DNA from 2 places in the Desulfitobacterium elongatum genome. Region 2 is predicted to be linked to the other one. Evidence: riboswitches for the same ligand, from Rfam matches in the RefSeq annotation. Region 2 holds a riboswitch; the other holds the start of a gene.
The links. A riboswitch is a leader RNA that binds a small molecule or an ion and turns the genes downstream of it on or off. The one in region 2 is predicted to bind cobalamin.
Positions count from the first base shown of each region.

Region 1: it holds a riboswitch for cobalamin, as region 2 does, so the genes downstream of both, ACZ42W_RS18890 (alpha-ribazole kinase) here and ACZ42W_RS17870 (hypothetical protein) in region 2, are expected to answer to the same signal.

Region 1 is NZ_AP038772.1:3,987,362-3,995,327, forward strand. It holds gene ACZ42W_RS18865 (ATP-binding protein) at 1-270, opposite strand, end outside; gene ACZ42W_RS18870 (DedA family protein) at 825-1,478, opposite strand; gene ACZ42W_RS18875 (energy-coupling factor transporter transmembrane component T family protein) at 1,836-2,648, opposite strand; gene ACZ42W_RS18880 (ABC transporter ATP-binding protein) at 2,639-4,420, opposite strand; gene ACZ42W_RS18885 (ECF transporter S component) at 4,433-4,951, opposite strand; gene ACZ42W_RS18890 (alpha-ribazole kinase) at 5,010-5,753, opposite strand; cobalamin riboswitch at 5,850-6,029, opposite strand; gene ACZ42W_RS18895 (DUF401 family protein) at 6,156-7,361, opposite strand; gene ACZ42W_RS18900 (flavodoxin family protein) at 7,509-7,966, opposite strand, start outside.
Region 2 is NZ_AP038772.1:3,759,406-3,767,371, reverse strand. It holds gene ACZ42W_RS17885 (ABC transporter permease) at 1-1,240, shown strand, start outside; gene ACZ42W_RS17880 (ABC transporter permease) at 1,254-2,387, shown strand; gene ACZ42W_RS17875 (ABC transporter ATP-binding protein) at 2,402-3,055, shown strand; gene ACZ42W_RS17870 (hypothetical protein) at 3,196-3,903, opposite strand; cobalamin riboswitch at 3,923-4,111, opposite strand; partial or broken gene ACZ42W_RS17865 (four-helix bundle copper-binding protein) at 4,230-4,379, opposite strand; gene ACZ42W_RS17860 (C40 family peptidase) at 4,758-5,450, opposite strand; gene ACZ42W_RS17855 (YVTN family beta-propeller repeat protein) at 6,064-7,110, shown strand; gene ACZ42W_RS17850 (SHOCT domain-containing protein) at 7,335-7,601, shown strand; gene ACZ42W_RS17845 (HAD-IC family P-type ATPase) at 7,888-7,966, shown strand, end outside.

The DNA of each region.
Region 1 (7,966 bases), 230 kb from region 2:
TCCAATTCGCTTATCACAACCTGTAACGGAACAAAAGTTATGTCCAATTAATTCCTCAAGTAGGAATCCTGACATATTCAATAATGAAGGATTAACTGCCAAGATCCTTTTATCCTCACTCACGAGAAGGATACCATCAAAACTCGTTTGAAATAGAGCTTGCAGTCGTTGCTGTTTTCCTCGCCTCATTTTATTGATTATAATTATCAAGATAACGATAGCTAAACTCATAACAATTAAAAGAAGAGTCTTCGCTCCCCAATAATTCATAGCAATCTCTCCAAAATATTCGTTCATCATTTCACTTATAATTATACTCTATATTTTCCTTCTGACGAAAGAGTAGAATATATAAGGATTGAATATTTTGCCGGTTATATTTTCATCATATGCCACCCAAAAATAGCATCCACAGCAAACAACCATTTTTTTGTGCACATAAGATTGTTGGACTATATTTTCGTTTGTAAAAGAAATCTATGATCAGTCGAGGCTTCTTTGCATGAAGAGAGGCCGTGTAGAAAACAAAGCGTCTACACGGCCTCTTTTTATACATTTGTTGCTATATATTTAAGTCCCCATTAAACTATGCGCCATTTCCACCACTTCCACCTAGCCGAGCAAATCCATTGAAATCCAAGGTAGCCCCCGTTACTCTGCTTGCACCATGGGGTCTTATAATCGAATCAAACCGACTTAGAAACCTAGAGAACCTTCCCCTTGATTTCTTGAAAGCAAAAAGGGAATTAAGCCCAAGTACATGGGTTAATTCCCTCTTCTCGTTTGAACTATCAATATCTTTCTTAAATCACTCGGTTTATGAACTAATTCATGGTGTTCTTAGATTGCCCGAAGCGTTGCTTAAGATAACCTATAACTCCCGGTGCAATGGATATCCCGATGATCGCGAAAATAACTATTGTGAAATTATCCCGAACAATAGGCAGATTACCAAAAAAGTATCCCCCGAAAAGAACAATGCTTACCCAAAGAAAGGCTCCGGCGAGATTAAATAGCAGAAAACGCCAGTAGGCCATCACCCCAACTCCTGCTACGAAAGGAGCAAACGTTCGAATGATTGGGATGAATCGCGCCATAATAATTGTCTTTCCCCCATGCCTCTCATAGAAGTGTTGGGTTCGTTCAAGATTCTCCCGATTCAGGAAACGCATTTCTTTCGAAAAAACTTTAGGCCCAAAAAAGTGACCAATCTGATAATTCACAGTATCCCCCAAAATCGCAGCAACGAAAAGTAAGACAAACAACGTCTTTAGGTCTAAGGCACCACTCGCTGCGAAAGTTCCTGCTACGAAGATTAAGGAATCTCCCGGAAGGAACGGAGTAACAACAAGACCCGTCTCTGCGAATATAATCAGAAAAAGAATGAGATAGGTCCACGTGCCGTAAGCTTGAATTACAACACCTAGCTTCTCATCGAGATGAAGAAATATATCAATCACTGTTTGAATGAGTTCCATTGCACACCCTCCGACTTTGACTTGTTTTCAAAACTACTTCTCTAATAGTACTTCATTCGACAGAATTTTGCTATTCCCTTTCTCTTCTAATTCCCTTTATGACTGAAGAATAACAATGAGTTCCCCAAATTCTTCTTAGTGCACCCTTTAGAGAGAAAGTACGGAGGGGTCATTAGTTTTACAACTTTTTTGTTAGTGTAAATCCCGAATATGAATATTAATGCAAAATTAACAAATTCTTCATTGTACTTTAACATTACTATGGTAAAGTACAAATAACGACATTCTTCTCCTACCTTTATATAGACGAGGGTTTAGCTCTCGCCTCAATGAACCGTCTATTAGACGGTTTTTTCTTTATAAGAGACCTAATCTAAGTCCCATTCGCAAGTAGAAGCCACCTACTATCATTAAAAAAAGCATTCCCATAATACAATAATCCCTTACCGCTAAATGTAGTTCTCGTATATTCGTCATTGTGCGGGCATATCCGTAGCCACGATTCAGCATGCCTTTTGCTAAATCCTCAGCAATCAAGATGGAGTTCACAAATAAGGGGACCATAATGGGGATATAAGCTTTGATACGTCCTAGGCTTCCTTTATCATTGATTTTTGCTCCACGAGCTCTTTGAGCCTCGAGAATGAGTGATCTCTTTTTATCCAGAGTAGGGATAAAACGCAGGGCAGTCGTTATCATAAACGATATTTCCGAAGGAACTCTAAACTGATTCAAAAATAGCATAAAATCATCCATGGGAGTGGTTAAGGTTAACACCGAAGAAGCTAGAACCATAACCAGGAGTCGACAGATAAAATTGACCCCAGTCAACATTCCTCCTACAGATAGCGCCAAACGTCCGTCAGGTAAAGCAGAGAAAAGTACAATCTGGCACATCTCACTATGAAATCGTTCAGGTGGGTACGTAAAACCAGAGATCAAAAAAAGAAATAGACAAATCGAAACTAAAGGCCGGATAAGCTTCAAAACTTTCTTATAGGGTATATTACTCTGAACTGTTATTAGGACGATACCCAGCATGAGCAACACATTGTAGAGTGGATCCTCGAACAAGAAACTCCAGACGATGACGGTCAAAAGACCAAGTACTTTGGTACGGACATCTAGGCGATGAAGTAGAGATTCTCCCGGCAAATAGTCTACAAACATAGCGCCCGATCCCCCTCCTCAATGACTCTAACCAGTGACCCTCTGAATTCCTCAGCCGAAGTCGGTCTCAGACCTAAATCCGTTATCCTCTGACTCAGTGCACAGATTTGTGGCGGAAGAATTGCCGCCTGCCTTAGTATTTCAGAATTACCTAGAACCTCCCAGGTAGTGGCATCTCTTAATACATGACCCTTTTGTAACACGATGACCCGTTCCGTATATTCGGCAACGATGTCCATATCATGAGAGATCATAAGAATCGTTGTTCCCGTTCTATGGAGTTGTTGAAGCAACTCCATAATCTTTTGAACGCCCATCCAATCAAGGCCTGTCGTGGGTTCATCAATCACGAGAATCTTAGGAGTAAGTGCTAGAACAGAAGCAACCGCAATCAACTGACGTTCTCCCTTACCAAGTGTATAAGGATGAACCTCCCGAAATTTTTCTAGACCGGTTAACTCTAAGGCCTGAGTGATTCGATCCTTGATCTCCCTCGAATGAAAACCCGCATTTTTCAAACCAAACTCCAACTCTTTCTCAACTGAAACGGAAAAGATTTGGTGATCCGGGTTTTGAAACACATAGCCCACCGTTTGGGCAAGATGTGCAGTGTCATACTCCTTCGTGTTCATCCCCTTAATGATAACTTCTCCCTGTGTCGGCATGAGCAGCCCATTCAAATGTTTGGCTAAAGTGGTCTTCCCCGCTCCATTGGAACCGACCAGTGCGACGAATTCACCTTTTTGAATAACAAGATCAATCCCTTGTATCGCTATTTGTCCGGATTCATACTGGTGGACAAGTTGATTAACCTGAATGAACGGTGAACTCTGTGCTTGCTTTTCCACAGTCTTTTCTTGATCGTCTTCCCTTATCTCGATAGGCTTGGCCAATGGGTCCATTACGTTCCGCAACTTTTGTTTACTTGTTAAACTGCGAATCAGGGACTCAGCACTCGCAACGTCTAAAGGGATATCTTCAAATTCAATCCAGCCCCTTTGATAAAACTCCCAACCTAAAAGGCTTACCGGCAAGGGCTTTATCCCGAATTCCTGCAAAAAAGGAATATTGCGAAAAAGCTTTTCAGGAGCCCCTTGCCAAGCAATCTCCCCGTGATCAAGTACAACAAGTTCATCTGCTCTTTGAAGGATCTCTTCACTCGAATGTTCAATCACGAGAAGAGTCCGATCTTCTTCCCGACAGAGATCATCTAAGGCCCGATAGATTTCTACTCGCCCCTCAGGATCGAGTTCAGAGGTTGGCTCATCCAGAACCATAATTTCGGGCTCCATGGCTAGTACTCCAGCAATCACTAGCCTTTGTTTTTCTCCACCTGATAACTCAGCCGTGGAGCGCCCGTTATGTTCTCTCAATTGAACACTTTCTAGCGCTCGTTCAACTCTTCTATGAACCTCTTCAATCGGTACACCGAAATTTCGGGGTCCAAAAGCTACATCTTCTGCTACTGTTCTCCCAACAATCTGGCTTTCTGCTTCCTGAAGGACAAGTCCTACCTGCTTAGCCAATTCCTGCACTCGATACTTACTTGTCTCTTTACCAGCAACGATGACCTCTCCGATTAAATTCCCTTGCATAAGCTGTGGAATCAGTCCATTTAAACATAAACTTAACGTTGTTTTTCCTGCTCCTGTGCGACCCATTAAAACGACGAATTTCCCCTTCTCCACCGTTAAGTTGACCTGTTTCAAACTCTCAACCTCAGCGTGAGGATAGCGGTAAGAAACATTCTTTAATTCAACGACCTGCTCCACAGTTACACCCCTCTAAATCAATCGACTTCCCTTGAGAGCTTTATACGCTAACGCTGATACCACAATGTTGATGACTGAACCCACCAATAAGAAGGGCATTAACCCTAAAACGGCTCCCATACCACCCATAGGAAAAACCATAAACGCACCCGCCACGCCATTTAAGAGGGACGTCACGATCACCGCAGCAATTAAACCCATTTTCTTATTGACGAAGCGATAAATCAAGGCAAAGACAGCCATTTCTACAGCGATCACTAAATGCATAGGAATTCCAAGTGGGAAACCCACGACCGCTGAAGAAAGTAAATGACCGAGAGCAATGACTACGGCTCCTTCAAGTCCTCCAAAGGCTAATGCACTGAAAAAGCCCGGTGCAGAATCCAAGCCCACTGTCCCAACTGGACTCGGGATTTTAATCAAGGCACCCACTGCACTCAATGCAATAAAAACGGCCATGATTGCAATCCGTCTTATATTCAGGGCCGAGTTCTTGATGGTTTCTTCCTTTGAATTTGAACGGTTAATCATTATAAATTCCCCCTTAATTTTATTACTTCATCCTACTTGTACCCTTTAATTTTGAACCTTAAATAATCCCACCGAGCCTCCCAACCTTACAGATCGGAATCGTTCCAAAGTCGCCAAGTTGAATATTCTCAGGTGCCGTAAAAATAACACACGTTGATGGTCCTGCCGATTTTTCTAGATTAAGTTCGCATTTCGGTTCTCTCATAAATTCAACACCTACTATCGAAGCAATCGCATTGACTTCACCACGTATTCCTTGAGATCCCACTGGGATAATGTCATGAACCGCACGGTATCCTAGTAATTTTACAAGATGATCACCTTGGACAATTTCCGGATCATCTGGACTAAGGATCTCCGGCCCCACCTTAGGATGGCCCATACAAAAAATACCATCTCCAGGTTTAGATTGTCCGATTCTAAGCTTCGCTTTTTCACAAACCCCTACTACAGTAATCCCTAAGCCTGTTTGCTCTGTGAGCATATTCTTTTCTGTACTAATAGCCATAGGCATCGAAGCCAGATCCATAACCTTTAGCTCCTCTCTCACCCCCTTAAGTATTTCTTCACCTGCAGGCTTAGGCTCATTAGAAATCGCAATCGTGATCATCTGTGGAATCGCCCCAATGGAGAGTACTTCCAGCAAAGCGACTCGTGCAGTAAACCTCCCTGTTATGCTCCAAGGCACTTTGACTACATCGCGCTCCTTCATACCGATGGCACCACAAGAATCGCATGCTGCCACAAGGTATTGTGCCTCATTTAAGGAAACCACCTCAACATCTCGCCCATGATATCCCATTTCCCCCCTCCTTTCTTGCAAAAATAAAAAGTTCATAGTCATCTCGCTTCCTCCTCTCGGATAAAGCAAAAAGACCATGAACTTTACCATACTTCATGTGCTTCTAGATTATAGGCAGGTCTCCTGACTTAGAGTCATTGTCTCTTACATACCTTCCCAGTTACCCAGTGGCATCTCTGCATGAGACTCCTCTTTACAGTGGCGGGTCCGTCTGGGATTCACACCCAGTTCCCTATTCTCCCTCGCGTGAAGGGCACCTATAATCCATTTAATTGTTGAAATATTCTAATCCCATTCTAGACCAGATCAGATTAATGTCAAGCTTTTTTTGTATCTGTACGAAAATCGAGCGTCGCAAAACTACTTTTCAAAGAGTTGGTTATGTACATCATTTAATGAAACCTATTGAAATAAATATAAAAAGTAACAATATCCAGAAATAATTATTAAAAACATAACCATAATAGGAATAGTTCTTTTGACCAAGTCTAAAAATGATGTGTTGAAATGCACAGTTACTATTGCTAAACAAATATGAGTTGGAGAAATTTGCATCGCCATATATGTTAAACACATTAGCAATATCATTAGTGCTAAACCTCCATAAGGTATAGCTGCAAATGCTAAAGGCATGCTTATTGCTATAATTGCTTGTGAACCTGCAATCATAGTTCCAACTATGAAAATAAGGGAAAATATAACAACCGTTGGAACGGGCAACCCTCCAAATGCTTGTGGTAATTTATTTATTACACCTGTGTATGTTAAAACATCCTTAAACATCATAATAATCACAGTACTAATTAATAACTTGGATTCAAATGCGCTAATAAACATAGGCGCTACTTCCTTAAAAGAAAATTTATTGATTATGAAGCTCATTATAATGACTGGAATGACGCCTATGTAAACTTGGCATTTGAAAAAAAGTATAATTACGATTGTTAATGCAATTGTCCATAAACTACGTATCAAATTTTTAGCATCTTCCTTTTTGTCAATTGAATCTGGCAATCCCGTTTCTTTTGGTATCTTTCTCACATAGAACAAATATCCTAATAAGAATAAGATTAAAACCATTGGTAGCATACCCACTACAAAAGCAGTCATGTCAACACCTGATAATTGCAAAGCTAAAATAATCGATGAATAGGTAGGCAGAAAAGCTTCTGATATATGCCTGAAATAGCTAGTAATAAATGTTTTATCTTCCTGACTAATAAAATCTCCACCTGCATTATCCACAATTGGAGCTGCTATGATAATAGAACCTACTGATGGTAATAGCCCGATAATAAAAGGTGCAAGCATTGCATTAACTCTTCGACTATTAAACATTCCACTCAATGACTTTTCTGCTAGAAATAAATGATCCCTCTTTTCAAGCATTCTCTGCAAAAAAGTAATGGAATAGAACGATAAAACCAAAGAGATTGTTACTTGACTAATGCTCGAAAGACCCATTATTTTCAAAGTTTGTATAATACCCACATTAAAAAATATACTTATTCCTATGATACCAACTAAAATTGAAATATATAGTGGCTTTTTAAATTTCATTGCCACAATAATCATAATAAATACCAATAAAATTTTTATTAAATCCATAGGTACTTCTCCTCGTCAAAATACAGTTTATTGTTCTAAAGATTATTTAGTCACACAATTTTCCTGACCCATACCTAACCACTAATCTCAAACAATAATCTCACGGATTTCAGGTCCGTGAGATTATAAGCGAACACTTAATCTAGTTTAGCTAAACAGTTCAACGCTCTTTTTAGCTAATCGCATCCCAAATATTCTTGCCCTTTCTTTCTGGTCTTCATCACCCTCTTGAATGCACACAGGACCATAGTGAATAAAAGGCTGACCCTCAGCAGCACCAGACGAATAGATTAACATCCCTTTTACCAACAACTCTGCAATCAATCCTAGCTCTGTTACTTCTGCTCCACCACCTATATAATCGGCTGTAGCAAAAACGGCCCCCAGTTTTCCACCAAACTTGATTGTTCTAGATGTATCCAACCATTGTTTTATTTGCCATGAAAAGGTACCAGCAATAGTCGGGGAGCCAAAGATAATCGTTTTAGCCTCCATTATGAATTCATTATCCACGTCCTCGATCGACATACATTTCACTTCCACATTTTCAATGCTATTAGCACCCACCGCAATAAGTTCTGCTACTTTTTTGGTATTTCCAGTCT
Region 2 (7,966 bases):
ATTATTGGCTGTGGTAACCATTGCTTTTGGCGCTTCTTTGGCTAGTTCCATGCTCAATATTTCTTTAGATATCGGAGATAAGGTAAACCGGGAGCTTAAAGCCTATGGGGCCAATATAATTGTGGAACCTAGGGTGGACACCATCCCCTTAAATGTTGGTGGGGTGGAATTTAACCCCTTGCAAGAGCTTTCTTATATTGAAGAAGAGAGTTTGAGTAAACTTAAAACAATTTTTTGGGCTAACAATATATTAGCGTTTGCTCCCTACTTAGAAGAGAGTGGTCTGGTAAACGGTAAAAAAGCGCCACTGATTGGTACTTGGTTTAATAAAGAGATTACTACCCCAGCCGGGGAAAAAGTGACTACAGGCACGTTAAACCTTAAATCCTGGTGGAAGCTCAATGGAGAATGGGTTAATGACAGTTCATCCAATGAAGCGATGATAGGAGTTCAACTCGCTCAAGAACTTGGGCTCAAAACAGGAGATGACATCCAACTCCAGGTAGACACTCCGGGAGGTCCCCAGGAAGAAGTGTTTAGAATTAAGGGGATATTCGACAGCGGTAGTGGTGATGACGGAAAGATATTTATCCCTCTGAGTACACTGCAAAAGTTCCAAGGGTTACAGGGGAAAGTGGGCAAAGTAGAGGTTAGCGCACTAACGACACCAGAAAATGAACTGGCTCAGAAAGCGGAGAAGGACCCTAAATCTTTAACCGCTGAAGAATATGAACGTTGGTATTGCACAGCGTATGTGAGTGCAATTACTTATCAAATAGAAGAAATCCTACCCGGTGTAAAAGCTAAAGCCATTAGACAAGTTGCAGATTCTGAAGGGCTTATCTTAAGCAAGATTCAACTTCTCATGATGCTTTTAACCGTAGCAGCTTTAATCAGTGCTGCTTTGGGAATTTCCAGCCTGATGACGACCAAAGTACTTGAGCGGAGTAAGGAAATCGGCTTGCTCAAAGCTTTAGGCGCAGAGAACTGGCAGGTTATCCTGCTTTTTGTGAGTGAAACGTTGATTAGTGCGGTCATGGGTGGTTTGTTAGGTTATTTACTGGGTTTGGGCTTTGCTCAAATTATTGGGCAAGCGGTATTCGGTTCAGTCTTGACGGTTAAGTTGATGGTTCTGCCTATCGTTCTGATGATTTCAGTTGGAGTGGCTCTCATGGGCAGCGTATCCGCCATTAAAATGCTTACAAACCTACGTCCGGCTGAAGTTTTACACGGCAGATAAGGAGGGCATGAAAATGAGCAAGCGGGCAATGTACTTAAGGATGGTCGTCGCCGCTTTGAAAAATCGTAAGTCCAGGGTCGCTATTGCCCTTTTGGCTCTAATTTTGGGAACAGGGGTAATTTCAGGGCTCTTAAACGTCTATTATGATATTTCACTCAAGATGAGCAAAGAGTTGCGCAGTTACGGGGCCAATTTGGTTGTTGTACCTTCTCTAGGAAAAGAAGGTACAACTCTAGATCAGGATGCCGTTGCACGTATTTTACAAGAAATTCCGCAGGAAAAGCGAATTGGGTATGCTCCATATCTGTATGGATTAGCCACAGCAAAGAAGCAAAAATTTGTAGCGGTAGGGGTAAACTTTGAGGATATCCAAAAGGTAAGCCCTTATTGGCGTGTTGAGGGCACATGGCCCAATGAGCCGGACCAGATTTTGGTAGGTACTGCCCTTGCGGAAAAACTAAGAGTAAAAGTGGGTCAAAAACTGGATATCAATGCTGAAGAAACCGGCAGTGTAGGTAAGTTTGTTGTAACCGGTACTGTGTCAACCGGGAGTACAGAGGATTATCAAATCTTCGTGGAACTCAGTACTGCCCAACAGCTTTTTGCTCAAAAGAGACAGATCCACACAGTCTATTTAAGCCTCATGGGCAACTCCGATGAGTTAAATGCTCTGGCTAGCCGGATCAATCAGGTTGAACCGGGCATTAAGGCGAATCCTATTCAACAGGTTGCCCGTTCCGAAGGGGTAATTCTCGAAAAGATTCGGTCATTAGTCTATCTGGTCGTGCTTGTAATTCTGGCCTCTACTTTGCTGTGTGTCTCAAGTACTATGATGGCCATGGTCGTAGAACGGAGGAAGGAAATTGGGCTACGTAAGGCCTTAGGTGCTCCTAATCGGACTATTGCCGGTGAATTTCTGGGAGAAGGTGCTCTGTTAGGAATACTGGGGGGAGTGTTAGGCTCAGTTGTGGGCTGGGGCATAGCTCAAATCATTGGTCTTAGTGTATTTAAATCCTATATAACGCTGCGTCCTCTTGTGACAATTGTTGTGATTATTTTAGCGGTTCTTGTAGCTTGGGCTGCAGTTCTCTTGCCCGTCCGGGCAGCAGCAAATATTGACCCCGCGTTGGTGTTAAAGGGTGAATAGAAGGGGGAAGGGTTATGAATATCCTAGAAATGAAGGATGTATCAAAAGCCTATGGCAATGTTTATGCATTAAAAGATTTTAGTCTGGATGTAGCTCCTGGGGAATGGGTTTCTATCATGGGTCCTTCCGGATCAGGAAAAAGTACATTGCTAAACATCATTGGGTGTATGGATAAGCCTACAGGGGGCAAAGTCTTGATTGACGGGGTGGATGTTACGCATCGTTCGAATAAAGAATTAACAGAGATCCGCCGCGATAAAATTGGACTCGTCTTTCAACAGTTCCACTTGATTCCACATTTAAGTGCGTTAGAGAATGTCATGGTAGCCCAATATTATCACAGCCTTCCTGATGAAAAAGAGGCCCTGGCTGCTCTTGAAAGGGTAGGATTAGGGCATCGTGCCCTGCATTTACCGAGTCAATTATCCGGTGGTGAACAACAACGGGTTTGCATTGCCCGGGCCTTAATCAATTACCCAGCACTCATTCTAGCGGATGAACCGACAGGAAATTTGGATGAGGATAATGAAAAATTAGTGATTGAGATTTTTAGGGAACTCCATCGTGAGGGGCACACTATTGTCATGGTTACCCATGACAATGAGGTTGGAGAACTGGCTCAGCGCCGGGTCAGACTTGAACATGGGAGGTCGGTAAATATCGCTTAAAGATTGATGTTCAAAGAGGGAGAAAGAAAACAAGGAGTATAGCCGATGGGCAACACTCCTTGTTTTAGGTTATTCATTTTTGATTCCAGAGCAGAGTGCACTAAGTACCATTTCGCAGTTTAACGCTGGTTGTTTACAATCTACCCATGCATCAATTTCTTGACAGTTAGTACTCCTTCTACAAAGCGTACCACCCAAATCGTTCCTAGACCAATGCTCAGAAAAGAGGGAACAAAGGAGACTAGCTTGACGAGTTTCTCGCCCCGGGGGCGGTTAAATAAACTGCTGAAACACTTCCCGGCAATCAATGCATAAAAACTCATACTAGAAATTACACCAAAACCGTAGATTGAAATAAACATGCCTACTGAATAGATATTGGGTGCAGCAGCTACCGGGCCAAACAGCATAACACCAGCGGTACCCACTAACCCGGTCATAAAGCCTGTAAAGAGTGGACCCCAGCGAAATACTCGCTTGTCTAGTCTAGTCATTTCGGGCACAGAAATGTGCTGATGCCTTTGACGTATAGGCCGGATAATCCGACGGTGAATACCCCAGATGCCTAATAACATGAGTAAAATCCCGGAGAAGAGGGTAAAGGCCTGCTCAAAATGCTCAGGAAGGGCCGTTTTAAGAGTAAACGTCAATAATCCGGCTACCAGAACAGTAAAAGTATGTCCGAAACCGAACTTGCTCCCGAATAGAACAGCCTGTGATGGTCTTGGATCTTGGCTTACAAAGTCCGTAACATCGATAACATGGTCAGAGTCCAATCCATGAACCAACCCTAATGCATATGAAGTAAGCATCAGTGAGAGTGTTGCTATTTCTGTAATTTTTTCCACCTCCCTATCACTCGCAGATCAATGGTGTTCAGAACAGGCAGGTCTCCTGGCTTAGGTTCTTCGTTGCCTTAAGTCTTCCCAGGTATACCCCAGTGACATTTTTAAGGTAACTCCCCTTTACAGTGGCGGGACCGCGCCGGTTTTTCACCGGCTTCCCTATTAAGCGGCGACTAAAATAATCGCAAGCACCTGTTCCCTAGATATTAAATTGTTCTGATATAATTATTCAATAAGCCTTTGAAAATTCCTGCTATCTGCTAATAAATAACGGTGAAAATCCAAGAAAACGGCCAGGAGAGGGTTGCTCTCCTGGCTTTTGACACTTATTACATTGCAAACGTTCGACATTCCCTAGCACAGTGTAAACAAATTTGTGCACATTTTTGAGATTCCTGATCGGGAAATTTTGCACATTCATTTCCACATGCTTCACAAATACTTGCGCAAAGGCTTGCTAGTAGTTTGCTGAAAGCGCTATGGCGGGCAAGGTATTTAGCTGTTAGTGTACAGACATCTGCGCAATCTCGTAGTAGTTGTAATTACCCAAGTCTTAAATGAAGATCTTGGAAATGAATGAGAAGATGGGTAATCATGTGTTCACACATTACTTCACAATCTTGAACAGTTTTTATGATACTAACAGGATGCATTTGATGAGTATTCATAGGTACCATCCTTTCATAAATCTCTGATTAGTTTATGGAATTCAGGATTATCTGTGTTTGTACTATTGATTTTCGATCAGGTTCATGTTACTGCCTAATGAAAACCAATTATGAGAAAGGCTCAGACCAATTATTAAGGGTCTGAGCCTTTAGTCATTTCTCCATGTTTATGGAAGAGCCCGAAGAGGATTAGAATACTCGTTTAGCGCCAAGATAAACTGATTTCCAATAGGGACCAAGATTATAAATAGCAACACCTTTGGAACTGGAGGAGTTGATGAACTGGCCATTTCCTATATAGATGCCATCATGGTCGACAATCCCGTCTCCTGCAATGGAAAAGAAGACTAAGTCTCCCGGCTGGAGGTTATTAAAGTCCACGGAAGTTCCAATTTTGTACTGATCACGGGAAACCCTAGGTAACGAAATCCCGTTTTGGGCAAAGACATATTGCACATAACCTGAACAGTCAAAACCCGTCTTAGGCGATGTTCCACCCCATAAGTATGGAACACCAATATACTTTTTAGCGGTTGTGATAATAGCATTTGCTTTCTCTTGACGGGTAGTACTCTTTTGACCGACTTTCGCAGCATAAAGAGAGTCAAGTCTGTTACCCGAAATTGGGCCGACTATTCCGTCCACATTCAAGGATTGGGCAGATTGAAAAGATTTTACTGCAGCTTGAGTATTTGCTCCAAAGATTCCATCGACGTTGCCGACATTATAACCTAAATAGTTGAGTTCTGTTTGCAGTTGAACGACATCTGAACCGGTTGCCCCTACTTTTAACAAGGTATCTCCCAAAGCAGCCTGTACTGTTTGGGCTGGAACAAGCATAAGAAAAGCGCCAAGGATAGCTGTGTAAATTATTTTTTTCATGTGACATCTCCTTTCTGTTTAATAAGTTGTCACTATAAAGCTAAGATACATAATGTTTGTGGATTACTCATGAAAAACTTATGAATTTTTTATGAATAAATTTTAGATTCTACCAAAAAACAGTAGACCTAATGTATAAACGTGTTCATAAAATATTCATAATTTATTCATAGCAAATTTATAAGAAATAATTATACTTTATTGAAACGAGAATGAATATCAATATTAATGTCGGAGGTAATTGTATGCTTGCGAAAGAAATTCTTCAAGTAAAAAAGCATAACCATTAAGCTAAAACGTTTGAAGGAGCTGTCTTAAAATGATGTCAAATGACATTCATGAAAAGACAGCTCCTTTTCACTTTTATTCATGACTAACCGCCACTAAGACTCCCGCTTCTAAAGCACGAAAGTATCCAGTGGATGCTTTCGCCGAACCGCAAACTAGACAAATATCTTTAGCGGTGAGGATGAGATAAGTGGCGCTAAGTCCTGGATGAGTCAACTAGACTTCAGATGGAGTCAAAACTCCACCTGAAGTAAGTTTCCTTTATCAGAAGGGCATGAATAACCCATTTTTTTCTGGAGATATTAGCTTGAAAAGGAGGGTTTTTATGAAAGGGATTTTGGCTCGTTTTATTTTAATTTTCAGCTTAGTGTTAAGTACGACGGGGTGTAATCCACCTCAAACTCAGCCCACTCCAAGTAAAACACCGCAGCAAACAGTTCAAACAAAAACGCAGGCTTTCTATTATACAGCGAACGAAGGTGGAAGCATTACGAAGATTGATGCTTCAACGAATACAGTCGTTAATACAATCTCCATTAACGGGATTGTCCATAATATCCAAGTCTCCCCAGATGGAAGTATGGTGGGGGCAACTTTGGTTCCAAAGATGCAGCATGGTGCATCAATGGAAATGAAAGGTTCAGCCTTATTTTATGATACGACCAATGACAAGTTGATAAAGCAGGTTCAAGTGGGAAATCATCCGGCCCATATCGTCTTTTCTAAGGATAAGCAATATGCTCTAGTGAGTAATAATGAAGATAATAACGTAACCGTTATTGATATGAAGACATTTGAGGTGAAAACAACGATAGCTACGGGTAAAATGCCTCATGGTTTTAGGATTTCTGCAGACAGCAAATTCGCTTATGTAGCGAATATGGGGGAAGATACGGTTAGCGTTTTGGACTTAGTTAATATGAAAGAGTCACAAAAGATTAAGGTAGGAAGTACGCCTGTAACCACAGGAATATCACCGGATGGAAAAACTCTATTCGCTACGCCGAATGCTGAAAATAGTCTATCGATAATTGATTTGTCGACAGGCAAAGTGGTTAAAGTACCTGTCGGCGAAGGACCAGCACAACTTTACGTTCAAGGAAATGGACAATATGTGTATGTCGCGAATCAAGGGACAGAACAAAAACCATCGAATACAGTGAGTAAAGTTGATGTAAGTAACCAGAAAGTAACGTCTACAATCCAAACTGGAAAAGGAGCCCATGGAGTCGTCGTTAGTCCTGATGATAAAATAGTCTATATAACGAATATGTACGAGGATTCCGTTAGTGTAATCGATACTTCACAGGATAAGGTGATAAAAACAGTTAAGGTTGGAAAGACTCCAAACGGAATCAGCTATAAACTTTGATTCTTTATATTTGGGAAATTTATACAAAATAGTTTGTAAAACTAACTGATCACCGTTTAGTAGCTAACAAACCGTTTTTGTTTTGTATTATTATCCATATATTCAGATAATAGTTATAACTTTTTCAATTGGTTTTCACAGTTACGAGTTATAATGAAATTGTTAAATGGAGGCTGAAAGTTAAATAATAGATTTCGGTTGATATTACGAAGGAGGTTTTATTTATGATGATGTGGGGCTATGGGCCTTGGTCTAATGGCGCTTGGGGGAATGGTGGATACTGGTGGATGGGTTTAGTTATGATGGCAGTTCAAATTCTTTTCTGGGGTCTACTTATCTGGTTTGGAGTTTCGCTCTTTAGACGGGATAGAGGACATTCTTATTCTGCATATGGCCGAAATGATGCGCTGGATATTCTCAGAGAGCGATATGCTCGGGGTGAGATTGATACAGAAGAATATCGCCGTCTCAAAGAGGATTTGGTTAAATAACCTCTGCCCAAGAGTTACAAATATTAAAAGGGAGCCTTTTTCACCAAATGTGACAAGGCTCTCTCAATGAAGTTGAAAAATTCGAAGCAATACCTGGACACGGGGTACAGGCCAACTATGGGGGGCAAGAAATCCTGTTAGGGAATCGCCGTTTGATGAAGCAAAGAAACATTAACATCGATGAACTGATTTCTAGAATGGAAACCCTCGAAGAAGAAGGCAAAACCGCGATGTTAAAGATACTTTAAAAGAAAACGTTAACTTTGCCATAGCACGCCTGCAAAAAATGGGTATCGAGGTAGCCATGATTACGGGGGACAATCGGAGAACTACGGATGCCATTGCCCGTCAGGTAGGAATTAAAA